3 regions of the Bradyrhizobium sp. 45 genome follow, and region 2 is predicted to be linked to each of the others. Evidence: predicted binding sites of a transcription regulator. Region 2 holds the regulator's gene; each other region holds the start of a gene.
What was found. The regulator LexA, encoded in region 2, represses DNA repair genes until DNA is damaged. The targets are predictions, from matches to a motif close to TGTTCNNNNTGTGTTCNG.
Positions count from the first base shown of each region.

Region 1: IVB42_RS36805 (PA0069 family radical SAM protein) is a predicted target of LexA. The motif match lies at 1,546-1,563, and genes of this name have one in related genera.
Region 3: IVB42_RS23720 (ribonuclease T2) is a predicted target of LexA. The motif match lies at 1,340-1,357, and genes of this name have one in related genera.

Region 1 covers NZ_JADPIX010000151.1:64,264-67,537, forward strand. Annotated here, with positions in the region: gene IVB42_RS36800 (VOC family protein) at 1-337, opposite strand, end outside; gene IVB42_RS36805 (PA0069 family radical SAM protein) at 361-1,524, opposite strand; gene IVB42_RS36810 (phosphoketolase family protein) at 1,736-3,274, shown strand, end outside.
Region 2 covers NZ_JADPIX010000100.1:137,652-140,925, forward strand. Annotated here, with positions in the region: gene IVB42_RS15595 (hypothetical protein) at 6-197, shown strand; gene glp (gephyrin-like molybdotransferase Glp) at 436-1,647, shown strand; gene lexA (transcriptional repressor LexA) at 1,824-2,525, shown strand; gene IVB42_RS15610 (hypothetical protein) at 3,019-3,274, shown strand, end outside.
Region 3 covers NZ_JADPIX010000122.1:705,702-708,975, reverse strand. Annotated here, with positions in the region: gene IVB42_RS23735 (DUF3617 family protein) at 1-300, opposite strand, end outside; gene IVB42_RS23730 (hypothetical protein) at 344-637, opposite strand; gene IVB42_RS23725 (hypothetical protein) at 820-1,284, shown strand; gene IVB42_RS23720 (ribonuclease T2) at 1,404-2,096, shown strand; gene rlmJ (23S rRNA (adenine(2030)-N(6))-methyltransferase RlmJ) at 2,149-3,009, shown strand; gene IVB42_RS23710 (cold-shock protein) at 3,260-3,274, shown strand, end outside.

The DNA.
Region 1 (3,274 bases), on a different contig from region 2:
CATGTGCTGCCTTCAGCAACGCGGCTCCCTTGCTGACGGCGAAGACCAGCACCGCATCCACCTCCTCACGCGCGCGGCAATTCCAGGCGAGCGTCATGCCGCGGAACGTCGATGGCCTCGGATGATCAGGCAATTTGGCGTCGACCGCGAGTTGATCCCAGGGAAACAACGCGAGCACCGGACCGCCGGTGTCATAGAACGCAACGGTCTCGCCGGTTACCTTGAGCCGGCGCGAGAAACCGAGCGCGTCGTAAAAGGCAATGCTGGCGCGGATGTCGTTCACGCCCAGCGTGATGACGGTCAGCCGCGGGATAGGAGCTGGCGGTTCCTTACTCATAGACGCCTCTCTCACTTCGTCCCTCAGAACAGGCTGAGCTGATCGCCGTTCCGCTTCGGCTTGGCAAAATGATCCGTCGTCAGCTTGGCGCGCCGTTTGTTCAGCCCGAGCCTGTCGCAAGCGATCTCGAAGCGGCGGCCGATGGTCCAGGCCATCGGGCCGGTGCCCTTCATGCGCTCGCCCCATTTCGCATCGTAGTCACGGCCGCCGCGCATGTCGCGGATCAGCGTGAAGACGTGGCGATACCGGTCCGGATAGTTCGCCATCAGCCATTCCCGAAAGAGATCGCGCACCTCGAGCGGCAACCGCAGCAACACGTAGGAGGCCTCCTTGACGCCGGCATGGGCGGCGGCATCCAGGATGCGCTCGATCTCGGAATCGTTCAGCGCGGGGATCACGGGCGCGACCATGACGGTGGTCGGAATGCCAGCCTCGGAAAGCTGCTTCAGTGCCTCCAGCCGCTTCGGCGGCGTGGACGCCCGCGGCTCCATGGTGCGCGCTAGTTTCGGATCGAGCGAGGTCACGGAGATCCCGACCTTGGCGAGGTTGCGTTTGGCCATTCGCGCGAGAATGTCGATGTCGCGCACGACCAGCGCCGACTTGGTGACGATCCCGACGGGATGGCCGGCGCGCTCCAGCACCTCCAGAATGCCGCGCATGATTTTGCGCTCGCGCTCGATCGGCTGATAGGGATCGGTGTTGGTGCCGATCGCGATCATCCGCGGCTCGTAGCCCGGCGCCGCAAGCTCCTTCTCGAGCAACGCCGGCGCCTCGGGCTTCACGAACAGCTTCGACTCAAAGTCGAGCCCCGGCGACAGGCCGAGATAGGCATGCGTCGGCCGCGCGAAGCAATAGACGCAGCCGTGCTCGCAACCGCGGTAGGGATTGATCGAACGATCGAAGCCGATGTCGGGAGATTCGTTGCGGGTGATCACCTTGCGCGAGGTGTCGATCCCGACCGTGGTCTTGAACGGGGGCAGTTCTTCAAGGCTCTGCCAGCCATCGTCGAATGCGACGCGCGCCTCGGCCTCAAACCGGCCGCTGGCGTTGGACTGCGCGCCCCGGCCTCGCCTGCGCTGGCGGTCGATGGCGACCGCCAGCTCAGGGAAGTCAGAAGGCGCACCCGCCGGCTCGGAGGGCGCCGTGACCGGCGGGTGCTTGAGAGCATGAGAGGATGCTGGACTCATGAAGCCAAGATAGCATGCCAAAGGAACAAATCAAGAACACAAACAAAAAACGTGAAAACAACCCCATGCACAGTCGAGCTGCCCAAATTTCGGGCGGGGGTTTTTGACTTCACGCAACACCAGCGTGACCACGATTCCGTTTGATCACGGGAGGGATCGATCGTCGCGGAACATGGTTGATGACGATCGTTGGGTGAAGGTCGGCAAGAACATGACAAATCAACAACAATTGGCCGCAGCGAGCAGCAACCTCGATCTGCTCGACCGCTATTGGCGCGCCGCGAACTATCTCTCCGTTGGGCAAATCTATCTCCTCGACAATCCGCTGCTGCGCGAGCCCTTACGGCCCGAGCACATCAAGCCGCGTTTGCTCGGCCATTGGGGCACGACGCCCGGTTTGAACTTCATTTATGCCCATCTCAACCGCATCATCCGCGCGCTGGACCTGAACGTGATCTATGTCTGCGGTCCCGGGCACGGCGGCCCCGGCATGGTCGCCAACACCTATCTCGAAGGCAGCTACAGCGAGCTCTATCCCGATATCGCGCGCGATACCGAGGGGTTGCGCAAGCTGTTCAGGCAATTCTCCTTCCCCGGCGGCATCCCGAGTCACGCGGCGCCGGAAACGCCGGGCTCGATCCACGAAGGCGGTGAGCTCGGTTACGCGCTGGTGCATGCCTATGGCGCGGCCTTCGACAATCCCGACCTGATCGTCGCCTGTGTCGTCGGTGACGGCGAGGCCGAGACCGCCCCGCTCGCCGCGTCCTGGCACTCCAACAAATTCCTCAATCCTGCGCATGACGGCGCGGTGCTGCCGATCCTGCATCTCAACGGTTACAAGATTGCCAATCCGACCGTGCTCGGCCGGATGCGCGACGACGAGATCCGCGATCTCTTCCGCGGGCTCGGCCACGAGCCGCTGTTCGTCGAGGGCGACGATCCCAAATTGATGCACCGGGCCATGGCAGACGCGCTCGACGTCGCGCTCGTCAGCATCCGGTCGATCCAGCAGCACGCCCGCGACGGCCGCAAGAGCGTCGAACGTCCGCGCTGGCCGATGATCGTGCTGCGCAGCCCGAAGGGCTGGACCGGCCCCAAGGAAGTCGACGGCAAGAAGGTGGAGGGCTTTTGGCGGGCGCATCAGGTGCCCGTCGCGAACTGTCGCGAGAACCCGGCGCATCTGAAGATTCTCGAAGACTGGATGCGCAGCTACGAGCCGGAAAAGCTGTTCGACGCGAACGGCGCGCTCATTGCCGAGCTCCAGGCGCTCGCGCCCGAAGGCAATCGCCGCATGGGCGCCAATCCGCACGCCAATGGCGGCCTTCTGAAGAAGGAGCTGAAGCTGCCGGACTTCCGCAGTTTCGCCGTCGAAGTAGCGCAGCCGGGCGGCGTCGTGGCGGAGGCAACCCGCGAGCTCGGGAAATTCCTGCGCGACGTCATCCGCCTCAACACCGAGGCCCGCAACTTCCGCATCATGGGCCCGGACGAGACTGCGTCGAACCGGCTCGATGCGGTGTTCGAGGCCACCGAACGCGTCTGGATGGAGCCGACAAAACCTTACGACGTGCATCTCGCCCAGGACGGACGCGTGATGGAAGTCCTGAGCGAGCATCTCTGCCAGGGCTGGTTAGAGGGTTACCTGCTCACGGGCCGACACGGCTTCTTCTCCTGCTACGAGGCGTTCATCCACATCGTGGATTCCATGTTCAACCAGCACGCCAAATGGCTGAAGGTGACCCGGCATCTGCCG
Region 2 (3,274 bases):
TCATCGTGCTGGGCAAAACCTACCTCACCAAGCAGGCCTCTCTTCTTCTTGAATTCGCGAGGACAACTTCAGATTCGGACCTTTCCGCCAAGCTTGTGAGCAAGGCCGCCGACCTGAAATCCCAAGCCGACCCGCTGCCCGACAAGGATCAGGGATCCAAGGCGCCCGACGTAACTCCCGGGCAGGCAGGGAGCTGATCGATTCAGGCCATGGCGCGTTCTCGCCTTGCCATGATTTTCGTCGCTTCCATGACCACTCTCCTGCCGATCTGTGACCTCCTTCGGATCATGCCGCGACGCGCTTGATCCTGCCTTCCGGAACAATGTGAAGGGGCGGGATGACTGTGCCTGCTCAGCCGCTTTTGCCTCTGCGCCTGCGCTCGGCTAGAAGACGTGCGGAACATTCGCCCGAACGTGCCGAGCAGGAGTTTTCGCCGTGGCCTTGATGCCGGTTTCTGACGCGCTTGCCGCGGTGCTGGCGGGTGCAGAGCCGCTGCCGGAAGAAATGATTTCCCTCGACGAGGCCTACCATCGCGTGCTCGCGCGTGACGTCGTGGCGCGGCGCACGCAGCCGCCGCAAGCGATGTCGGCGATGGACGGCTACGCGGTGCGCGCGGCCGACGCCGCGACGATCGATTCGGAGCTCACCGTCATCGGCGAAGTCGCAGCGGGCCGACCGTTCGAGGGGACGGTCGGAGCCGGCGAGGCCGTGCGGATCTTCACCGGCGGCGTCGTTCCCTTTGGCGCGGACGCCGTCGTGATCCAGGAGGACACGGTCGCCGCCGGCAAGCGCATCACGATCAAGGAAGCCGCGATCGCCGGCCGGCACATCCGCCCCGCCGGCGTCGATTTCCGCGAGGGCGACGTGCTCCTGCGCAAGGGAAGCCGTCTGACCGAGCGAGACCTCGCGCTCGCCGCCGGGATGAATCATCCGCACCTTGCCGTTGTCAGGCGTCCGAAGGTCGCGATTCTCGCCACCGGCGACGAGCTGGTGATGCCGGGCACCACGCCCGGCCACGGCCAGATCGTCTATTCCAACGGCTACGCCCTGCACGCGCTCGCCCGCAGCGAGGGCGCCGAGACCATCGACCTCGGTATTGCCGCCGACACGCTCGAGGCCACCACCGCCGGCATCCGCCGCGCCCGCGAGAGCGGCGCCGACGTCCTGATCACGACCGGCGGCGCATCGGTCGGCGACCACGATCTGGTCCAGCAGGCACTGCGGGACGAAGGCATCGCGATGGCGTTCTGGAAGATCGCGATGCGGCCAGGCAAGCCGATGATGCACGGGCGACTCGGCGCAATGGGTGTGATCGGCCTGCCGGGCAATCCCGTATCGTCCTACGTGTGCGCTTTCCTGTTCATGGTGCCGCTGATTCGCGCCCTGTCGGGCCGTTCAGTGATTCACCATCGCCATGAACGCGCCGTGCTCGGCCGCGACGTCGGCGCCAACGACCAGCGCGAGGACTATCTGCGCGCGCATCTTGAGGAGCGTGACGATGGCACACGCGTCGTTGTTCCCGTCAATCATCAGGACTCTTCGCTGCTTGCGAATCTCGCTGCAGCACAGGTACTTCTCGTCCGCGCACCATTCGCGCCGAAGGCCGAAGCCGGCACGGCTTGCGAAGTGTTGCGGCTCCCCGTCTGAGCGCCCCCGCAACGCGCGTTCCGCGCACTTTGCTCTGTTCACGGTAAATTAAGCAGTTGCGGAACATGTATCGAACATATAGTGTCTGTTCATGATTTGTTTCGAGCATGCAGCGGCTTATGGCCGAATTCAGCGTCTCGGAATCGGACGACATCAACCGGGGGACTTTGGTCGAGATGTTAACGCGCAAACAATACGAGCTTCTGCGGTTCATCAGTGAACGTCTGAAGGAAAGCGGCGTGCCGCCCTCCTTCGACGAGATGAAGGATGCGCTCGATCTGCGCTCGAAGTCGGGCATCCATCGCCTGATCACGGCGCTCGAGGAGCGTGGCTTCATCCGACGCCTGCCCAACCGCGCCCGTGCGATTGAAGTCATCAAGCTGCCGGAGCTCCAGGCAGCCGCTGGCAGCCGCCGCGGCTTCACGCCGAGCGTCATCGAGGGCAATCTCGGCAAGGTGCGTGCGAGCGCGAGCCTGCCCGCTGACGAGGGCGAACGTCCCGTCGCGGTGCCGGTGATGGGCCGCATCGCGGCCGGCACGCCGATCGAGGCGTTGCAGACCCGCAGCCATACTATCAGCGTACCGCCTGACATGCTCGGCTCGGGCGAGCATTACGCGCTGGAAGTGCGCGGCGACTCGATGGTCGAAGCCGGCATTCTCGACGGCGACATGGCCCTGATCCAGCGCAACGAGAGCGCCGATACCGGCGACATCGTGGTGGCGCTGATCGACGACGAGGAAGCGACGCTGAAGCGCTTCCGCCGTCGCGGCGCCTCGATCGCGCTCGAGCCCGCCAACGCGGCCTATGAGGTCCGCATCCTGCCGCCCAACCGGGTGAAGATTCAGGGCAAGCTGATCGGGCTTTACCGGAAGTACTGATACCGGGAGTCTTTCTATCGGCAGTACTTCATATCGGAAGCACTTCATGCCGGAGGTGCTTGGCGCCTCGCGCGCTTCCGATCGGCATCGCCGGTCAGAGATTGGAGCGGATCATCGTCCGCTCCGGCTGGATAGCCTTTCTGGTTCTGCACAGACTATCCGGCCCCTCCTCCAACGCTGGCTCCTCGCCACGCCGACGAAGCAGCACCGCTTCAAGCAGCACCGCTTCGCGGCTCGGTTGTTCGAGGAAACAGCGACCAGCGGTCAAGTTCGGCCGTTGCAGCCAAGTTGGCAATGTTCGCGTACGCGCCTCCCGAATGCATCGCGGCGAGCTTTGTTCCTATTGAATTCGGGAAAGATAATGTGATCGCGGCTTGCGGAAGCCAGCCGCAGATTTGCCCACAACCAAGCACAGCGTTCGTGCTTCCACTCTGATAGAGGCCTGCGCCTCGATAAGAGACGCGGGTTGCTATCCCAGCATGAGGAGCACCCGATGTGTGACTACAGCCTACATGCCGTCGCGTCGCGCCCCGCCGAAGTCGGCGAGACGATCGTCACGACAAGCTTCCGCGGCACCTCGACGCGCGGCTTCGCCTCTGCAGCCGATCCGTCCGTCGCCGTCTGCCTGCTGCCGGGGACGGAGCTCGCCTTCGCCGACGACGTCCGCTACGACAATCGCTGGATCTGGACGCGCACCATCAATTCCCGCGTCGGCAAGTTCGGCAAGATCGATCCGCACGTTCCCGACC
Region 3 (3,274 bases), on a different contig from region 2:
AGTCGTGCTGATGCCGGCGACATTGCACTCGGAATCGCTGACATAGCCGGTCGCGGTCTTCTTGATGTCCTGCTTGGCGCAGATCTGCTTGGCCATCGGCGAGACGTTGTTGTTCATTTCCTTGTCGACGGTCTCGTCGGTGCAGTGCTGCATGGTCATCTCGGGCACCGGCGTGCCGGTCCGGACCATCTTCAATTCCCACAGCCCTGCCTTACGCACCGGCAGGTCGTCAGCGCGAGCGCTGCCTGCCGACAACACGAGGCAAAGGGCGGAGCCGAGCAAAGCGAGTTTGCGCGTCATGTGGGAAGTTCCCGGCTGAGAGGTAGCGGCGTGCGAAAGCGCCTCAGTAGAGCGTGCGGATCGGCTGGTCGGCGGCGCCATAGGGCACCCAGCGGCAGGAGAACGAGATGTAGCCGCCCTCATAGGCCTGCACCGCCAGGAATTTGGCGACTTTGCCATAGCGCGCGCAGTGATCGACCGCGACCTGCCGCGCATCGACCTGGGTTGCCATCGAATAGGCGATGATGCCGCCGGTGTCGTTGCCCTTGAACGGAGGCACCGGAAGCAGATCGGCATGCGCCGACTGGCTCGCCATCATACCCAAGGCAAGTAGGCCCGCGGCCGCAATGATTCGCATTCCCGTCACTCCGATTGGTTGGCGGCAGTTTACGGTGTCGGCGCGGCGGTGGAAAGAACGGATGGCCGGTCCAACGCAGCATTGCGGTCAACTCGTCGGCAAGTGTTGCCGCGCTGCACTTGACCTCCCCCGGCCTTCACGGCACCGTCCGACCCTTGCAGATCATGCTGTCTGGATCATCCATGCGCGCCTCGACCTTCCTGAAATCGCTCCGCTTTGCCGCCGTGCTCGGCCTCCTGTTCGGGGCGCTGTCGCTCGGCGAGGCCAGGGCCGCCAATCCGCTGGAGCTGAATTTCTGGCTGAGCGGGCCGCGCTATGACGGCAACGTCTCCGAGTGCGACAGGGCGCTGCCGACGATCGCGACCCAGTTCTGGGAGAAAGAAAGCGCGTTCTGGAATTCTTCGTTGAAGATCACCGGCTTCGCCGCAGTTCACGAGACCGCGTTCCGGCCTTGGGCATCCGACAACATCCCGCGCCGCTATTGCACCGGCGAGGCCATGCTCACGGACGGCAAGATGCGCAAGGTGCATTTCTCGATCGTGGAGGATGGCGGCTTCGCCGGCTACGGCCAAGGCGTCGAATGGTGCGTGGTCGGGCTCGACCGCAACTGGGCCTACAACCCGGCCTGCCGCGCCGCCAAACAGTAATTGAAACGTTCTGATCCGGACCGATCAGGCGGCCGAACGACGGTCACCCGCATTTTGTTCTTGAAATGTTCTTATCGCCTGCTAGGCTTGTCTGCACAGTCTAGTTGAGGGGCGTCGCCATGTTTCATTCCAGATTGCATTCGTTCTCCCGCCTGATGATCTCGCTGACGCTTGCGGCCGGGCTGGCTGCGCTGGCCGATGGCGCAAAGGCCCAGGACAAGCGGCAGAACACGCCCGGCGAATTCGATTTTTATGTGCTGTCACTGTCTTGGTCGCCCTCTTTCTGCGAGGAGGCGGCGGAGCGCGGCGGCCGCTCGCAGACCCAGTGCAGCGGACGGCCCTACGCTTTCGTGGTGCATGGTTTGTGGCCGCAATATGAGAGCGGATTTCCGGAATATTGCCAGCGGCCCTCGCCGCGGCTGAACCGCAGCATCGTCTCCTCCATGCTCGATCTGATGCCGGCGCCGGGGCTGATCTTCAATGAGTGGGACAAGCACGGCACCTGCTCGGGGCTCGCTGACCGCAGCTATTTCGAGACGATCCGCAAGGCGCGCGCCGCGATCAAGATTCCAGCCGAATATCTCGATCTATCGCAGGCCAAGACCGTGGCGCCGGCGGAGGTGGAGGAAGCCTTCATCAAGGCCAATCCGGGCCTCAGCAATGCCGCCGTCTCGATCACCTGCAACCGGACGCGGCTATCGGAAGTCCGCATCTGCCTCAGCAAGGACCTGCAATTCCGCGCCTGCGAGGAGATCGACGGCCGCGCCTGCCGCCGCGACCAGGTGACGATGCCGCCGATCCGGGGTGGCTAGCCCAGGCGTCGTGCCTCTTTGCTCGGGCCGTCACGTGGCGTAGTGCTCTTGCATGAATTACCGCCACGCCTTCCATGCCGGCAACTTCGCCGATGTCATCAAGCACATCGTGCTGACGCGCATCATCACCTATCTCCAGGACAAGCCGGGTGCGTTCCGCGTCATCGACACCCATGCCGGCGCTGGCCTCTACGATCTCGAAAGCGACGAAGCGCGCCGGGGCGGCGAGTGGCTGACGGGCATTGCGCGGCTGATGCAGGCGCGGTTGTCGAACGACGCCATGGCGCTGACCAAGCCCTATCTCGACATCGTCCGCGCCTTCAATCCGAAGGGCGAGCTCAAGGCCTATCCGGGCTCGCCGCTGATCGCACGCGGCCTGCTGAGGCCGCAGGACCGCCTCTTGCTCTGCGAGCTCGAGCCGAAGGCGCGCAAGGCGCTGATCGGCGTACTGCGCCGCGACGAACAGGCCCGCGTGGTCGACCTCGACGGCTGGATGGCGCTGCCGGCTTTCGTGCCGCCGAAGGAACGGCGTGGGCTCGTTCTGATCGACCCGCCCTTCGAGGCAAAGGACGAGTTCGAAAAGCTCGCAGAGGCCTTCTCGGCGGCTTTCGCGAAATGGCCGACCGGTATCTATGTAATCTGGTATCCCGCCAAGAGCCGACGCGCCACCGACACGCTGGTGCAATCAGTGGCGCGGCTCGCAGCCGCAGCAAAACCGCCGGGAAAATGCCTGCGCCTCGAATTCAGCGTGGCGCCGCAAGCCGACGGCGCAGCCCTCACCTCCAGCGGGCTCTTGATCGTCAATCCTCCTTACACGCTGCACGGCGAACTCAAGACGATCCTGCCGGAGCTGGAAATGCCGCTCGGCCAGGGTGGCGCTGCCAGATTCCGGTTAGAGGTGCCGAGACCGTAACACTCCGGCATTCTTGGGAAAAATATGCAGGAGCGGTAGTCAATCTGCAGAGAACCGTATTATGCTGTTGCAGTGACTGGCTTTACGTTCCGCTTCCGCGAATGGTTGCGGCGGAGTGAAGGCCTAAGAAAGATCCAGTCGGACCGAATGGTCTGCCGAAGGATGGCCAGCTCCCGGGCTTCGTAAGGCCCGGTCATGTCGTGACGCGCGTCTGCGTCACGACGGAGGAGCAATGAGGGGGAGTTTCCCGATGGCCATGACGGGA